DNA from 3 places in the Gelria sp. Kuro-4 genome. Region 3 is predicted to be linked to each of the others. Evidence: riboswitches for the same ligand, from Rfam matches in the RefSeq annotation. Region 3 holds a riboswitch; each other region holds the start of a gene.
What was found. A riboswitch is a leader RNA that binds a small molecule or an ion and turns the genes downstream of it on or off. The one in region 3 is predicted to bind molybdenum cofactor.

Region 1 (5,091 bases), 400 kb from region 3:
CTTGTTGCCGCCGATGCGCATGACCGCCTTGTCTTGGAGCACCCGGAGGAGTTTGGCCTGCATGTCGAGCGGGAGATCGCCGATTTCGTCGAGGAGAAGGGTACCGCCCGCGGCGAGCTCGAACTTGCCGGCGCGCCCGCTTTTGCTCGCACCGGAAAAAGCCCCTTCAACGTAACCGAAAAGCTCGCTTTCCATAAGGTCCCGCGGAATGGCTGCGCAGTTTAAGGCAAGATAAGGTCCACGGCTGCGGCTGCTGGCGTTATGAATGGCCTGGGCAAAAATCTCCTTACCCGTTCCGGTTTCACCCTGCAGAAGGACGGTGGAGTCACCTTCGGCGGCCAACGCGGCTAAGTCCACAGCCTGCCGGATGGCACAGCTGTTGCCGATGATGTCGTCGAAGGTGAAGCGGGCGCGGGCCCCCATTACTTTGGTGGCGAATTCGTGCACGCGGTCCATTTCGCGAAAGGTCTCAATGACGTAAACAACCTCACCGCTGGCGTTCTTAATGGGGATGGCCGTTTTGATCAGCCGGATGAGCCCGCGCTTGCTGTCAATAAAGAACTCACGGTCGGTCCAACCCATGCCGGTTTCAAACACGTCGAGGACCACCGGCCGCGAGTTGACGATCTCTGTTATGTGCTTACCGATGGATTTAGTCGCATCTACACCAAAAATCTTCCCACCCACTTCATTCATTTGGGCGATGTTGCCGTTGCGGTCGATGAGCATAAAACCGCTGAAAATAGAGTCGATGATGGCGGCTTGGCAGCGGTTGGAGAACTGGACGTCGGCCAGGGCCCGGCGCAGTTCCACTTGCTTCGTAATTGCTTCACCGATGGCGATGGTCATGCCCAAGGTGTTGGGATAAACATTGGCCTTATGCCCTGACATGCACAGGCAGCCGAGAAGTTCGCCTTCCTTCGTAATAAGGGGAGTAGCGGCGCAGGTGAAAGGGTGAAAGCGCGTACAGTAGTGTTGTTCGCCGACGACCTGCACGGGTGCTCGGGCCAAGAGCGCAATGACTATGGCTGAGGTTCCCACTTCGTTTTCACGCCAGCGTGCCCCGACGAAGAAGTTGTGTTTACGAAAAGCCGCCTGCAGGCGGCTGTCGCCGGCGATGCTGAGCACATAGCCATCCGCGTCGACCAGGGTGATCAAAAACCTGGCGGTGGCTGAAACGCCTAAAACCGTCCGCATGAAAGGCTCGGCAACATCTATGAGCTCCTTGCGCGTGCGGCGGCGTCTAACGATTTCTTCAGCGGTGGGAATAGGCGAAAGAAACGTGGCGTCAGGCAGCAAGCCGTACTGGCGGCAGCGCTCCTGCGACTGGCGGATTAACACCTCCGCGGCGGGCAGAAGCCCGCCTTCAGGCTCGATCAGGGGCTCAAGACCCGCAGCGTATGATCCGCTGCTTTCAGCAAGCATCTCCTTCCCCCCCACTGCACAAAATCGTGCTATTACCGTTAATTCTACATAAGTTGTAATTTACCTGCTACCGCGCGAGGACTCTGTAAACATTTCAAACACTTCCGGGCTGGGACACAAGCAGTCAGGCATTCAGAAACTTGACAATGTCTTTCGTCGCCGGAGGACAACCGGGCAGGTTCAAGCTCAGCCCGGCCGTACAGGAGCCTACGCCCGGGCCGGGGCCGCCTTGACCCCGGAAACCCTGGCCGATCTTAATCTTGTGGGTCAGTCGGGCCAGGACGCCGTCTTCCCTAAGACAGGCCAGGGCACGCAAAAGGTTTCCGTAACAGATGGAGCAGGCCGAACGCTCCTCAACCCAGCGGCTGAGTTCGCGTGCCAGAGGAGAAACGGTGGGGGCGGCCGGCGGGCGTACTTCCGGGTTAAGCACCAGAATGTCGGCTTGCTCGCACTGTGCTGAACCAAGTCCTAGTTCGGCAGCCAACCGAATGTAGGGAATGGTGAGCGGTTCGTAGCCTAAAGCCGTCGCGGCGTACGCATCCACCAGGACAGGATCCCGCCCTACCAGCACTTGGTCCATGGCGACAGGATTGCCGCCCTCCTCAAAGGTGAGGTCACCGCACAATCCGTCTACTACTACCAAATCGGATTTCACCACTTGGTTTAGCGCGGCAATGGGCCGGTGCAGGCCGAGGGCATGGAAGCGCCGTTTCTCGCTATCGGGCAGGCAACCCTTGAGGTTTTTCAAAGCGCAGGTGAGTCTAGTCTGGCAGTGGGCTTTGAGTACAGGGACATTGATGAAATAGTCAAGGCTGAGCGCCGTCCGGCAGACGCGCATTTCTTGGCCGTGAGCGGTTACTTTTTGGGTCGCGTCGTGCTTAAGGTCCACAAGTTTTACACCGTAGCGGCTGGCCAACCGGGTATAGCCGCAGACGGCGAAGGCGCGCTCCGTCCTATGACCGACCGCGCTGCTTTCTAAGATAGTTATGTCCTTGCACCCGGCCGCGTGCAGGTATTCGATAATCCCGGCTACCACCTCCGGCGAAGTTGTCGCCCCTGAAGACGCCGGTTTTTCCACCACCAGGTTGGGCTTGATACCGATGCGCATAGCAGGGCGCAGAGCCTTTGCCACATCGAGGGCTGCCAGGGCTTGCAGCACCATTTCCCGCGGATTTGTTCCGTAGCTGACCACCAAAGTGTTCACGCTTGTTACCCCCAATCACTACTTTTTCCGTTACGATGTCTTGGACCTTGATGCGTCCGCCTTGAGGCAAGTATACATTACTCGCGCCGACCCGCGACAGAAACAGAGGAAAAGGAAGAAGGATTTGCTCCACCGGCGAAGAATTATAGACCTAAGATGTAAATTCGATAAGCTCCGAGTCCCAAGGCCTACGGTGAAGCTAAGGCCCGGGACCGTTAGGGTGGGTTGGGAAACCGGCCCGCCTCCCTCATGGAAAGGAGCGCACGGGGAGCCACCATGAGGGCTCCCTTTCTGATTATTCGCGATGGGGGTGTGCAAAATGGCGGAAGAATTGGGCAAACTCAAACCGCAAGAGAAGAGTACGGCGGTGCTGAAAGAAGAACTGCTTAAGCTGGCCAAGGACGGTAAGGTGAGCTGCGCCCAGGCCACCGCTCTCGCCGAGCGGCTGGGGGTCGAGCCGCGGCGGGTGGGCGCCGCGGCCGACGAACTGGGACTTAAGATCACCGCCTGCCGCTTGGGCTGCTTCTGAGGGGGGCGCCGGGTTGGACGACTTTTTTCACGTGCGGCCGGTGGCGGCGGCGCGGGAGGAGCTTTTTTCCCGCTGGCAGCCGCAGCCGCTCGAGGTGAAGCGGGTGCCGCTGACGGCGGCGGTGGGCCGGGTGCTGGCCGAGCCCGTCCGCGCCGCGGAGGACGTGCCGCCCTACACCCGCTCCACGGTGGACGGGTATGCCGTGCGGGCGGCGGATACGTTTGGAGCCAGCGAGGGCCTGCCGGCGCTCCTCGACCTGCTCGAGGACATCCGCATGGGGGCCGTGCCGCAAAAGGCACTGGCACCGGGGCAGGCAAGCCGTATCGCCACGGGGGGGATGCTCCCGCCCGGGGCGGACGCGGTGGTGATGGTGGAGTACACGGAGGAGCTGGATGCGACCTCGTTTGCCGTTCTGCGCCCGGTGGCGCCGGGCGAGAACGTGATCCGGGCCGGGGAAGACGCGGCGGCCGGGGAAGAGCTCCTGCCGGCGGGTGCTCGCCTGCGCCCGGCCGATGTCGGGGCGCTGGCGGCCCTTGGCATTACGACGGTGCCGGTGGGGCGGCGGCCGCGCGTAGCGGTGCTTTCCACCGGCGACGAGATTGTACCTCCCGAGGTTACGCCGGCGCCCGGTCAGATCCGCGACAGCAACAGTTACTCTCTGGGCGCTGCGGTGGCAGCTGCCGGGGGCGAGCCGGTTTACCTGGGGCTGGCGCGGGACGAGTACCAGGCGGTGCTGGCCGGCGTGCGGCGCGGGCTGGAAGGGGCCGACCTGGTGGTGCTCTCGGGCGGGAGCTCGGTGGGGGTGCGCGATGTGGCGGCCCGGGTGCTGGCCGAGCTGGGGCCGCCGGGGGTGCTGGTGCACGGTGTGGCGCTGCGCCCAGGGAAACCGGTGCTCATCGCCCTCTGCCAGGGGAAACCCGTTTTCGGCCTCCCCGGCCACCCGGTCTCCGCTCTGGTGACGTTTGATCTCTTCGTGCGGCCGGCCATCGCGCGGCTCCTCAGGCTGAAGACACGGCCACAGGCCGGCGTGCGGGCCCGCCTGGCGCGCAACCTGGCCTCCGCCGCCGGGCGCGAGGACCACGTGCGCGTGCGCCTGGTGGAGACGGCGGAAGGCCTCACGGCCGAGCCCGTTCTGGGCAAGTCGGGCCTCATCACCACCCTGGTGCGGGCCGATGGCACCATCGTGATCCCGCCTGCCCGCGAAGGCCTGCGGGCCGGGGAGGAAGTTGAAGTGTACCTGCTCTGAGCCCTTGTTCGGCTACGCAGGAAAAGTTAGGAGCGATAGCATGGAGCGACAGGTGTACCTTGAGGACATCCCGTACGAAGAAGCGCGGCAGGCCTTCCTTACGCCCTTCGCCGGCCGGGTGATGCCGCCCGAGACCCTGCCCGTGCCGGAGTGTGCCGGGCGCGTCACGGCCGCCCCCGTCTTCGCCCGCCTCTCCTCGCCCCACTACCACGCTGCGGCCATGGACGGCGTGGCGGTGGCGGCCAAGGTCACCTTCGGGGCGAGCGAGACCAGCCCGGTGCGGCTCACAGTGGGGGAGGACGCCTTCTGGGTGGATACGGGGGATCCGCTGCCTCCCGGCACCAACGCGGTGATCATGGTGGAGGACCTGCACGAGCTGCCGGGTGGCGAACTGGAGATCATCCAGGCGGTGAGCCCTTGGGAGAATGTACGCCTCTTGGGCGAAGACATGGTCCAGACGGAGCTTATCCTCCCGGCCAATCACCGTCTGCGCCCCGTGGACTTGGGGGCCCTCCTGGCCGGAGGTGCCACGGCAATCGCCGTCCGCCGCCGCCCGCGCGTGGCGATCCTGCCCACGGGCACCGAGCTGGTGCCGCCGGGGAAGGAGCCGGCGCCGGGCGAGATCATCGAGTTCAACTCCACCATCTTCGCGGCCCAGGTGAAGGAGTGGGGAGCGGAACCGGTGGT
Region 2 (5,091 bases), 400 kb from region 3:
GCGCTTCCAGCACCGCCGTCACAAGCGCCGCCTCCTCTGCTGCACGATGGTGAGGACATACGTGATGCTGTAGGCGAGAAGCATGAGAACAAACCCCAAAGCCAAGGCCATGTCGAAGTTCCCTTTGCTCACCTCGAGCACGATGGCCGTGGTGAGGACGCGCGTGTACCAGCGCACGTTGCCGCCCACCGCCATGGACGCCCCCACCTCGGAGATGACGCTTCCCAGGCCGGCCATCACCGCCGCCAGGATCCCGAAGCGCACCTCGCGGATGATGAGCCACCAGAACTGAAGCGGTGAGGCGCCCAGGGCCAAAACCTGAAGGCGCAGTTTCGGGTTGAGCTGTTGCACCGCAGCCATGGTGAGGCCGGTCACCACCGGCGCCGCGATCACCGCCTGGGCGATAACGATGGCCGTGGGGGTGTACATGAGGTTAAGCATGCCCAACGGCCCGTTGCGCCAGAGGAGGATGCTCACCCAGAGCCCCACCACCGTGGGCGGCAGGCCCATCCCGGTATTCACAGCGCCTACCAGAAGCTCCCGGCCCCGAAAGCGCGCCACCGCCAGGTACAGCCCCAAAGGCACGCCCAAACCCAGGCTGATCAGGGTGGCCAGGCCCGACACCCGCAGGGTGAGGAAGGTAATCTGCAGCACCTCCGGGTCGCCGCTTACGAGCAGGCGGAAGGCCTTGGCCAGACCTTGCACCACTAAATCCATTTTATCACCTTAGGCTCGGGAGACCGGCACTGGCGCGGCCCCCCGGTGTTCACCCTAATAGGTGTCCGGCTTCCCGGCATCCGGGAAGAAGAGGGACTGGCCGAACTTGTCTTTGCCGAAGTCGCCAATCACCTTTTGCGTTTCAGCGTCCACCATAAAGTCGGCAAAGGCCTTGCCGCCGGCGGCGTTCACCTTGGGGAACTTATCGGGGTTGACCTGCATCACGTGGTACACGTTAAGGAGCGACTTGTCTCCCTCGAGCAGGATGGTGAGGGCCAGGTTCTTCTTGAGCGCCAGGTAGGTGGCACGGTCGGTCAGGGTGTAGCCGCCCTTTTCCGAGGCGATGTTCAGCGTCTGGCCCATGCCGGTACCGGACTCCTGGTACCAGGAACCCTTGGGTTCGATTTGGGCTGCTTTCCAGAGCTCGAGCTCCTTCTTGTTGGTCCCGGAGTCGTCGCCGCGCGAGACGAAGAGGGCCTTGGCCTGGGCGATCTTCTTGAAGGCATCCGCCGTGGTGGCCGAACCCTTGATCTTGGCGGGGTCCTTTTCCGGCCCGACGATGATGAAGTCGTTGTGCATGACCAGCCGGCGGTCAATGGCCGCCCCGCTTTCCACTACCTTCTTCTCCGCTGCCGGGGCGTGCACCAGGAGCACGTCCGCCTCGCCCCGCTCGCCCATGGCCAGGGCCTGGCCGGTGCCGACCGCCACCGTCTTTACCCGGTAGCCCGTCTTCTGCTCAAAAATGGGGATGAGGACATCCAAGAGGCCGCTGTCCTGGGTGCTGGTGGTGGTGGCGAGGATGACCTCTTTACTGCCCGCCGGGGCACCGGCCGGCTGCGCCGGCTCCTTACCGGCTTCCTGATCGGCCTGCTGCTCCGGCCGGGCCTTCGGCGCGCAGCCGAAGAGGGCCAGGGCAAGCAGAACACAGAGGGCCACGACAAGATACTTTTTCACCTGCGGTCTCTCCTTTGCGGCAGTTTACCCCCTCCGTGCACCTCCTTTTGCCGCCCGGTACCGGCCCGGGGGGCGGCCGGCCCTGCACCTTCTTTCCAAATGCGGGAGGCCAGGCTGTTTCCGGCCTAACCCTAACGCCCCGCCGCCGTAGCTCCCGCCTTAGGCGCACGGGGTCGAAGATGCTGACCGCCGGGAACTGCTTGGGAGCCGGAAAGAGCGGCTTCCCGCCTACCGGACAATACACGAATTACGCCGGTCGGCGGACAACCCCTCTAAGGCGGATGAGCGTTCCTACGGTCAACGTGCAGACTCTACTCGGCTTCGCCTTGGAACGAATGGACGGCTTTGAACTGCCGGTCGGCCGCAGGCCGCCCGCACTCGGCGGCGCGGCCGGTGAGGACGGCCAGGCCGTGCGGCAGGGCCGGCAGGATGACGCTGAGGTTTTCCTCCACACCGCGGGGGCTGCCGGGGAGGTTCACGATCAGCGTACGCCCGCGGATGCCGGCTACGGCGCGGGAAAGGAGGGCGTGCGGCGTTTTGGCGAAGCCCGCCGCGCGCATGGCCTCGGGGAGGCCAGGCACCAGCTGGTCGACCACGTCCAGGGTGGCCTCCGGGGTAACGTCGCGAGGTCCGAGCCCCGTGCCGCCGGTGGTAAGGATAAGGTCGATGGCCCGCTCGTCGGCCAAGCGCTTAAGCTCGGCCGCGAGCTCTTCGCGCTCGTCGGGCAGAACCTTGTACTCCACCACCTCGCCCAGCTCTGCCACCAGCCGGCGAATCACCTGGGCGCCGGTATCTTCGCGTTCCCCGCGCGCCCCCTTGTCGCTGGCGGTGACGATGGCCAGGCGGTAACCTTCTTCGATCAGGATGGGATCACCGTTTCTAACCCGGCCCCCTAAGAGCACGCGGGCGAAGATCCCTTCGCGGGGCATGATGCAGTCGCCCACCTGCTGGTAGATGGCGCAGCCGTGGTGGCACTTTTTCCCGATCTGGGTGACCTCCAGCAGCACGTCCGCGCCTACCTTCAGGCGGGTGCCGACGGGCAGGTGGGCAACGTCAATTCCTTCGGTGGTAAGGTTCTCCCCAAAGTCGCCGGGAACCAGCTTAATCCCCTTGGCGATCATCTTATCGACACTCTCTTGAGCCAAGAGGCTCACCTGCCGGTGCCACGGACCGGCATGGGCGTCGCCCTCGACACCGTAACCGGGTCTAAAGACCCCTTCTCCCCGGTCCTCTTTGCGGGTTCCCTTGGCGGTGCTGGTACAGACCGCCTTTACGCGGCCGGCTACCCTTCCCATGGTTCCTCACCCTCCCGCCGGTAAATACCGCTCTTGCCGCCGGACTTGGCCACCAGGCGGATGTGCTCGATGCTCATACCTTTGTCCACGGCCTTGCACATGTCGTAAACGGTCAGGGCAGCCACGCTCACCGCTGTAAGCGCTTCCATCTCGGCACCGGTCCGGCCGGCCAGCGTCACCTCTGCCTCAATCTCCACGCAGCTCGCCCCTTTATCCAGTCTGAGCCGCACCTCTACCCCGCCCAGGTTGAGCGGGTGGCACAAGGGGATAAGGTGCGGCGTTTCTTTCGCCGCCATAATGCCGGCCAGGCGCGCCGCCGCCAGCACATCGCCCTTGGGGACGCCGCCTGCAGCGATCAGCGCCAGCGTGGCCGGGGCCATCTTAACCGCCCCCCGCGCCACCGCACGGCGCTGGGTGACCGGCTTTTGCCCCACGTTCACCATGTGGGCTTCGCCGGCCGGCGTAAGATGCGTAAGTTCCATGCTCTAGCCCCCTATCTGGCACATCACGCGGGTGTGCTCGGTATAGCTCGCCAGGTCGTGGTGGGTCGGCTTCAGCTCCAGCGCCCGCCGGAAAGCACCCTTCAGTTCCCCGGTGCCGGCACCGCCCCGCAGCAGCCCCCGCACGTCCACCTCCACGTCGGACGCCAGGCAGGGCTTGAGCCGGCCATCGGCCGTAAGGCGCAGGCGGTTGCAGCGCGCGCAAAAGGCTTCCGAAAGGGCGGCGATGAAACCCACCGTCCCCGGTGCCCCCGGGAAGCGCCAGGCTGCCGCCGGGCCCGCCCCGGCCACGTCGGCCGGCTCCAAGAGCCCTGCCTTTTCCACGGCCGACCGGACGGCCGCCATGGGCAGGGCATGGGCCGCCGCCCAGTCGAGGTCCGCCCCCAGCGGCATCACCTCAATAAAGCGCACGTGCAGGGGAAGCCGGCGCGTAAGGGCCGCGAGCTCACCGATCTCATCGTCATTCACCCCGGCCAAGGCCACCGTGTTGATCTTCACCGGGTCAAGGCCCACCGCCAGGGCAGCCTCGATCCCCGCCCAGGCATCGGCCAGGGTGCCCCGGCGGGTGATGGCCCGAAAGCGCTCCGGCCGCAGCGTGTCTAAGCTGACATTTACCCGTTTCAGCCCGGCCTGCTTGAGCGGCGCCGCCAGCGGGGCCAGCAACGTGCCGTTGGTCGTTAAGGAAAGGTCCTCAAGGCCAGGGATGGCGGCGAGCTGGGCCACCAGCTTGGTAAGCCCCAGGCGCGCCAGCGGCTCCCCGCCGGTCAGGCGTACCCGCCGGATACCCAGGCTCACCCCTACCTCCACCAGGCGCACGATCTCTTCGTAGTGCAGAATCTCGTCGTGGGCCTTGGGCCGTACCCCTTGCGGCGGCAGGCAGTACAGGCAGCGCAGGTTGCAGCGGTCCGTCACCGAAACCCGCAGGTAATCAATCTCCCGTCCCAGCCGGTCGCGCATCCTCCTCCCCCCTTCGTGGCCACTGGATCTTGCCGGTATCCCTGAGGTCGTAGCCCCCCAGGGCTGTAACCTGTTCTTTGAATTCGGGACTCTGGATGATGCTCAGGACGGCCCTGACCCCGGGGTGATCCAGGTAAACAGCAGGGATGGCCAGGTCGTAGCGTTCCGCCCGCCAGGGAATGAAGTCCAGCTCCAGGGCGCGCGCCGCCGACAGGACACCTAAGCCCACGTCCGCCGCCCCGCTCTTTACGGCTGCCGCCACTGCGGTGTGGGTGTACTCCTCGCGCTGGTAGCCCTGGATCTTCTGCGGGTCGATGCCTTCCTCCTTCAAGGCCCGGTCGAGGAGCACCCGCGTGCCGGCACCTTTCTGCCGGTTGATGAAGGTAACATCCGGACGGGTAAGGTCGGCCAGCGTCCGGATTTCTTTCGGATTCCCCGGCGGCACCAGCAAGCCTTGCTCGCGGTAAACGAGGGTGATAAGGTACACCTCTTCCTCAGGAAGATACCGTTTGAGGTAGGGGATGTTGTACTCGCCGGTTTCCTCATCCAGGAGGTGCGTTCCCGCCAGGTGGGCCTCACCGCGGCGCAGGGCGAGAAGTCCCCCCAGGCTCCCCACATGGGCGGAGGAGAGCGTAAATTCCGGGTATTTCTCCCGCAGCAGGTTGGCG
Region 3 (5,091 bases):
CCCGCGGCTGGGGCATCCTGGCCCTCGACCTTGACGACCGCACCCTGCACAACTTTCTGCTCGATGCCCACAATGTGGGCGGCATCCAGCGCACGGCGCCCCTTCTCGTCCTAGACGTTTACGAACACGCCTACTTCATTGATTATGGCACCAACCGTTCCGGCTACCTGGATGCCTTCTTTGCCAACATCGATTGGGAAGAGGTCAACCGGAGGCTCCGCCCTTATCTGGCGCGCAGCGCCCCGGTACCTACACTGAACACCGATTTCTTCGCCTAAGCCGGGACAGCCCTTCAGCGCTCCGTAGAAAGCGCTGGGCCGGGCAGAAAAACAGCCAGCGGCGCTCAGGAAGGTAGAACGGGCCTGGTCCCGTCCCATCCCCCTTGTTTTCTTGCCCGCCCTGTGCTATAGTTCGGTATGATAAAAACTATAAGGAAGAAGGCCTTCAGGGCAAGGTGAGGGGCCGGGCCCCCAATTCCTGACCGGCGGTGAAGCCTCCAGCGCAGCCTGTGAGGATTAGCCCGCGAGCCACCGAGGTGGTTGATCTGGTCGAAACCAGAGCCGACGGTATAGTCCGGATGGAAGAAGGTAGTGCTGTTCGCCCATTTCCCCGGAAGGCTTTTCTTCCGGGGATTAATTTTTAAGGAGGTCATGGTTTAGATGTCCCATCTGCGCGGCACCCGGTATCTGGTCAAGGTGGCCCTCCTCGGCACCCTCGGTTTCCTCCTCATGTACCTGGAGTTCCCGCTTCCTTTCATGCCGACTTTCCTCAAGTTCGATTTCGGCGACGTCCCCGCCCTCATCGCCGGCTTCGCTTTCGGCCCGGCGGCCGGTGTGCTGGCCGAGGCGATCAAGTGCATCGTCTTCCTCCTCTCCGGCCGCTCTGAGGCCGGGATCATCGGTGTGAGCGCCAACTTCGTCACCGGGGCGAGCCTTGTGCTCGCCGCCGCCCTGGTGTACCGGCGCGTGCACACTCTTCAAGGCGCCGTCCTCTCCCTTTTCGTCGGCACCCTGGCCATGACCGCCACCGTTACCATCGCGGACATCTATATCTTTCTCCCGCTCTGGAACGTGCCCGCTCAGCAGATCCTTCCCCTGGCGGTGAGTGCCATCGTCCCCTTCAACCTGATAAAGGGCACCCTCACCTCCACCGCCACATTCCTCCTTTACAAGCGCGTCAGCGCCCTCCTGGGGGCCCCCGCCCTCGTCTCCCAGCCGGCCAAGGCCCGGCCCTAACATCCCTTTCCTAGCCCCCACGCGCAGAGAGGCCCGGGTGCAGCACCTGCACCCGGGCCTTTGCCACCTAACGCCTTCTTAGTAATCCCCCCACAGGCGCGGCCCCGGGGTTCCCAGCCCGCCTTACCCTGGTGCAAAAGTACCGGCTCGCCGGGGTGGCCAGCTGGCAGCGCGGCTGGCCGAACCTTGGGTGTGGGAACTCCTGGCTCGCGAACCGTAAGGCTGGGAAGACCTCCCTCTGTGTAAAAATTCGGGGTTGAAGAAGGAAAAGGCTGCTCGCTGGCGAATTAAGAATATAAGTTTATACCATTTTTCTCCGAGTCCAGCCGCCTAAGGCGTAGCTAAGGCGATGGACCGATAGGGTAAGCGGGGAAACCTGCTTGCCTCCCGGTGCGGAAAGGAGAAAAGCGGACTTAAGGCCCGTTCTGCTTTCCGCAGAACGGGCCTTAATTTCATAAACAAGGGAGGAGTAAGAAAAATGTCAACGTGGAAAAGCGTAAGAACTTATGTCTTGATCTTGGGTCTGGCCCTGCTCCTGCTCAGTGCCGGCTGCGCCGGCGGGCGGAAGGCCCCAGCGGAAAAAGAGCCCGCTGCCCCCGCCCCCACCGCCGGCGTTAAAGTGGCGCTTGTGGATGCGGCCGGGGCGAGCAGCGAGGTGGACTTGAGCCGGTTTCCGGCCGTAAGCGCCAAGGGCGGCTACAAAAAGTCCACCGGCACCATCGTCGGCCCCGACGGCTTTACCGGCGTCAAGGTGAAAGACCTCCTCGCCCAGCTAAAGTGGGACCCGGCGACGCAGGCCGTGCAGGTGGTAGCAGCTGACGGCTACGCCATGACCTTCACCGCCGACCAGGTGGAAGGCAACCTGCTCACCTACAACCAGGACGGCTCCCCGGCCAAGCTGGGCGGCGTGGAGATGATCCTGGCCTACAAAACAGACGGGAAAGAGGAAAAAGACCTGCCGCGGATCGTTTTCGTGGGCGGGAACGCCCCTTTGACCGACGGCCATTTCTGGGTGAAGAACGTGGCCAAGATAGCCCTGACCCAGGCGCCCACGGAGTGGAAGCTGAACCTGAGCGGCGTGGAGAAAGCGGAGCTCGACCGCTCCACGTTTGAAAGCTTGGCCACCTGCACCGCCACCCCGCACCCCGCCGTCACGTACAAACACACGGATAAAGAAGGCAAAGAACACGAGTACAAGGGCGTACCGCTCTGGGTGGTGCTCTCCATGGTGGACGGCGCCGACAGCCCGGGCGGTCACTATGTATTTAACGATGACCTGGCCAAGCAGGGTTACACCGTTCAGGTGGTGGCCAAGGATGGCTTTATGGCAGAGCTTTCCGCCCAGGACGTGGCACGCAACCAGAACATCATCCTGGCCTACTGGAAGGACGGGGAGCTGCTCCCGCCGGACGAAGGCCCGCTGGCGCTCACGGGGGCCGGCCTCAAGAGCAACAAGGAACGAATCAAGCAGGTGGCCGAAATCCGCCTCACCAACCTGCCTAAGTGAACCCTAAGAAAGGCGGCGGGCAAAGATGAGGCTGCCGATGCGGTTGCGCAGGCCGCTGGTGCTTGTAGCGTCCCTCCTCTTTCTCAGCCTGCTTGCTGCCACCGGCTGTGCCGGCACCACCCCCCGCAGCCTTACCTTGGCCGTGGTGGGCGATAGCCAGGGCCGAAGCGCTGTCTGGGAAGCCGTCGTCGACGCGATCAATGCGGAAAGTCCGGCCTTCGTCGTCCACTGCGGCGACCTGACGCCGGCGGGCACCCGCGAGCAATACCTCTACTTTAAGGAGCAGGCTGAGAAGCTGCGCGTCCCCTTCTACGCCGTGCCGGGCAACCACGATGTCCGCGGCCAGGGACGCCGTCTCTTTACGGAGTTGACCGGTTCCCCGCCGTGCTGGTCCTTTGCCCGGGACGGATATCACTTCCTGGGACTGGATGACGCCGACGGTGAACTCTCCCAGGAGCAGCTGGACTGGCTGGCGGCGGAACTGGCGCGGCCTGGTCCCAAGCTCATCTTTCTTCACGTCCCCCTGTGGGACCCACGCCCAGGAGAAGACCACGCCTTAAAGAGCGCGGAAGAAGCCGCCCAGCTGCATGCACTTTTCCGGCAGCACCAGGTCATCGCCGTCTTCAGCGGCCATGTTCACCTCTTCGCCTGCCGGGAAAAGGACGGCATAACCTATGTGACCACCGGCGGTGCCGGCGCGCCCCTCTACGCGCCGCGGGCGGCCGGCGGCTTTCACCATTGGACCCGCGTGCAGCTTTCGGGCGGTCGAGTTAAGGTGGAGGCCGTACCGGTAGAACCGGCAGCCACAGAGCCTACGGTGACGGTTACCACGCCGTCAGCGACCCGCTCCTTCACGCTGGAAGAACTGCTGGCGTTTCCCGCCGTTACGGTGAAAGCGGCCTTTGAGAACCAGTTCGGCAACCGGGGCGGCGAAGGAGAGTATACGGGAGTACCTCTTGCCCACCTCCTGGAGGCGGTGAACGGCCTTTCGCCCGGCCAGACGCTTAAGGTGGTGGCTGAAGACGGCTACAGCCAGGAGTTCGGTTACGCCAATCTCTACCCAGCTAAAGAATGGCTTAAGTTGCAGGGAAGCATGCTCCTGGCCTACGAGAAGGACGGGCGGCTGGCGCCGGACTGGGAAGAAGGACCGCGCCTGGTGCTGGCCCCGGCGGATGGGCTCTACAGCAACACCGACTGCGCCCAGACCTCTCTGCCCGGCCAGGGTTGGAACGTCTATCCCTCGGCCGGCGGGCGCTGGGTGAGACAGGTCAAGCGGATCGAGGTGGTAAAAGATGCAGGAGAATAAAGCGTGCGGCTATTACCTGACCACGCGGGAGCTCATTACCATGGCCGTCCTGAGTGCCCTGGGCGGGGTGCTCAGCGCCTACGTGGGCTATCTCGGCAACCTGGTGAACCAATTCTTCGGCGTGCCGTTCGGAGCCGGCCAGTTCATGGGCGGGCTGCACGTGTTCTGGTTCATCGTTCTGGCCGGGCTGGTGCGCAAGCCCGGCGCCGTCACGGCGGTCGGCCTCCTTAAGGGACTGGTGGAGATGCTCACCGGCAGCACCCACGGCGCAGTCATCGTGCTGGTGTGCGTCGTGCAGGCGGCGGCGGTGGATGCCGTGATCTCCCTCCGGCGCGAGCCGGGGCTGGGCACCTACCTGGTTGCCGGCGCGGCGGGGACCGTCAGCGAGGTCATTCTCATGCAGCTGCTTTACTTTTCCGGCGCCCCGGCCTGGTACATTCTCCTTATGACCGCCCTGGCGGCCGCCTCCGGCGTCATCTTCGCCGGCTATCTGGGCAGCGGGGTGCTGGGGTTGCTGGAACACGGGCGGCCCGCCGCAGCAGGGCCGGTCGCCCCGCGCGCCCGCACCGTCCAGTTCGCCATAACCCTCCTTCTCGGCGCTCTTCTCGCCGGGGGCGCCGTGTTCTACTACGCCTGCGTCTTCGAGCCCTTTTGGGCGGCGCCCGGCGTGGCCGTCGAGGGTAAGGTGGCGCACCCTTACACGTACCGGGCGGAGAGTTTTGCCGCCCCGGCCATCACAGTAACAGCGGAGCTGAAGGGCAGCGTCACCTACGTGGCGCCGCGCGACTACACCGGTGTGCCGCTCAAAAAGATCTTGACAGCCGCCCGGCCGGACGCCGCGGCCACCAAGGTAACGGTGAGTGCCGGAGACGGTTACTCGGTGGAATTCCCTTTGCCCGACCTGCTTAAGGATGACGAGACCCTCCTGATCCAAGAAGAAGACGGATCCTACCGCCTGATCGCCCCGCGCTACGCCGGCGGCTACTGGGTGCGTCAGGTAACCCGTATCAAGGTTGAATGAAATATGATCACCCTTCGCGCTT

Region 1: it holds a riboswitch for molybdenum cofactor, as region 3 does, so the genes downstream of both, K5554_RS01610 (hypothetical protein) here and K5554_RS13905 (hypothetical protein) in region 3, are expected to answer to the same signal.
Region 2: it holds a riboswitch for molybdenum cofactor, as region 3 does, so the genes downstream of both, K5554_RS01580 (substrate-binding domain-containing protein) here and K5554_RS13905 (hypothetical protein) in region 3, are expected to answer to the same signal.

What each region holds. Positions count from the first base shown of each region.
Region 1 is NZ_AP024619.1:300,597-305,687, reverse strand. It holds gene K5554_RS01620 (sigma-54-dependent Fis family transcriptional regulator) at 1-1,425, opposite strand, end outside; gene K5554_RS01615 (DUF362 domain-containing protein) at 1,550-2,629, opposite strand; molybdenum cofactor riboswitch at 2,790-2,905, shown strand; gene K5554_RS01610 (hypothetical protein) at 2,949-3,158, shown strand; gene glp (gephyrin-like molybdotransferase Glp) at 3,172-4,404, shown strand; gene K5554_RS01600 (molybdopterin biosynthesis protein) at 4,445-5,091, shown strand, end outside.
Region 2 is NZ_AP024619.1:294,900-299,990, forward strand. It holds gene K5554_RS01570 (energy-coupling factor ABC transporter ATP-binding protein) at 1-22, opposite strand, end outside; gene K5554_RS01575 (ABC transporter permease) at 19-717, opposite strand; gene K5554_RS01580 (substrate-binding domain-containing protein) at 772-1,671, opposite strand; molybdenum cofactor riboswitch at 1,744-1,861, opposite strand; gene K5554_RS14635 (molybdenum cofactor synthesis domain-containing protein) at 1,983-2,966, opposite strand; gene moaC (cyclic pyranopterin monophosphate synthase MoaC) at 2,954-3,448, opposite strand; gene moaA (GTP 3',8-cyclase MoaA) at 3,452-4,423, opposite strand; gene K5554_RS01600 (molybdopterin biosynthesis protein) at 4,395-5,091, opposite strand, start outside.
Region 3 is NZ_AP024619.1:2,778,244-2,783,334, forward strand. It holds gene K5554_RS13895 (superoxide dismutase) at 1-278, shown strand, start outside; FMN riboswitch at 437-593, shown strand; gene K5554_RS13900 (ECF transporter S component) at 660-1,235, shown strand; molybdenum cofactor riboswitch at 1,538-1,654, shown strand; gene K5554_RS13905 (hypothetical protein) at 1,714-2,742, shown strand; gene K5554_RS13910 (metallophosphoesterase) at 2,780-4,048, shown strand; gene K5554_RS13915 (ECF transporter S component) at 4,035-5,069, shown strand; gene K5554_RS13920 (ABC transporter ATP-binding protein) at 5,073-5,091, shown strand, end outside.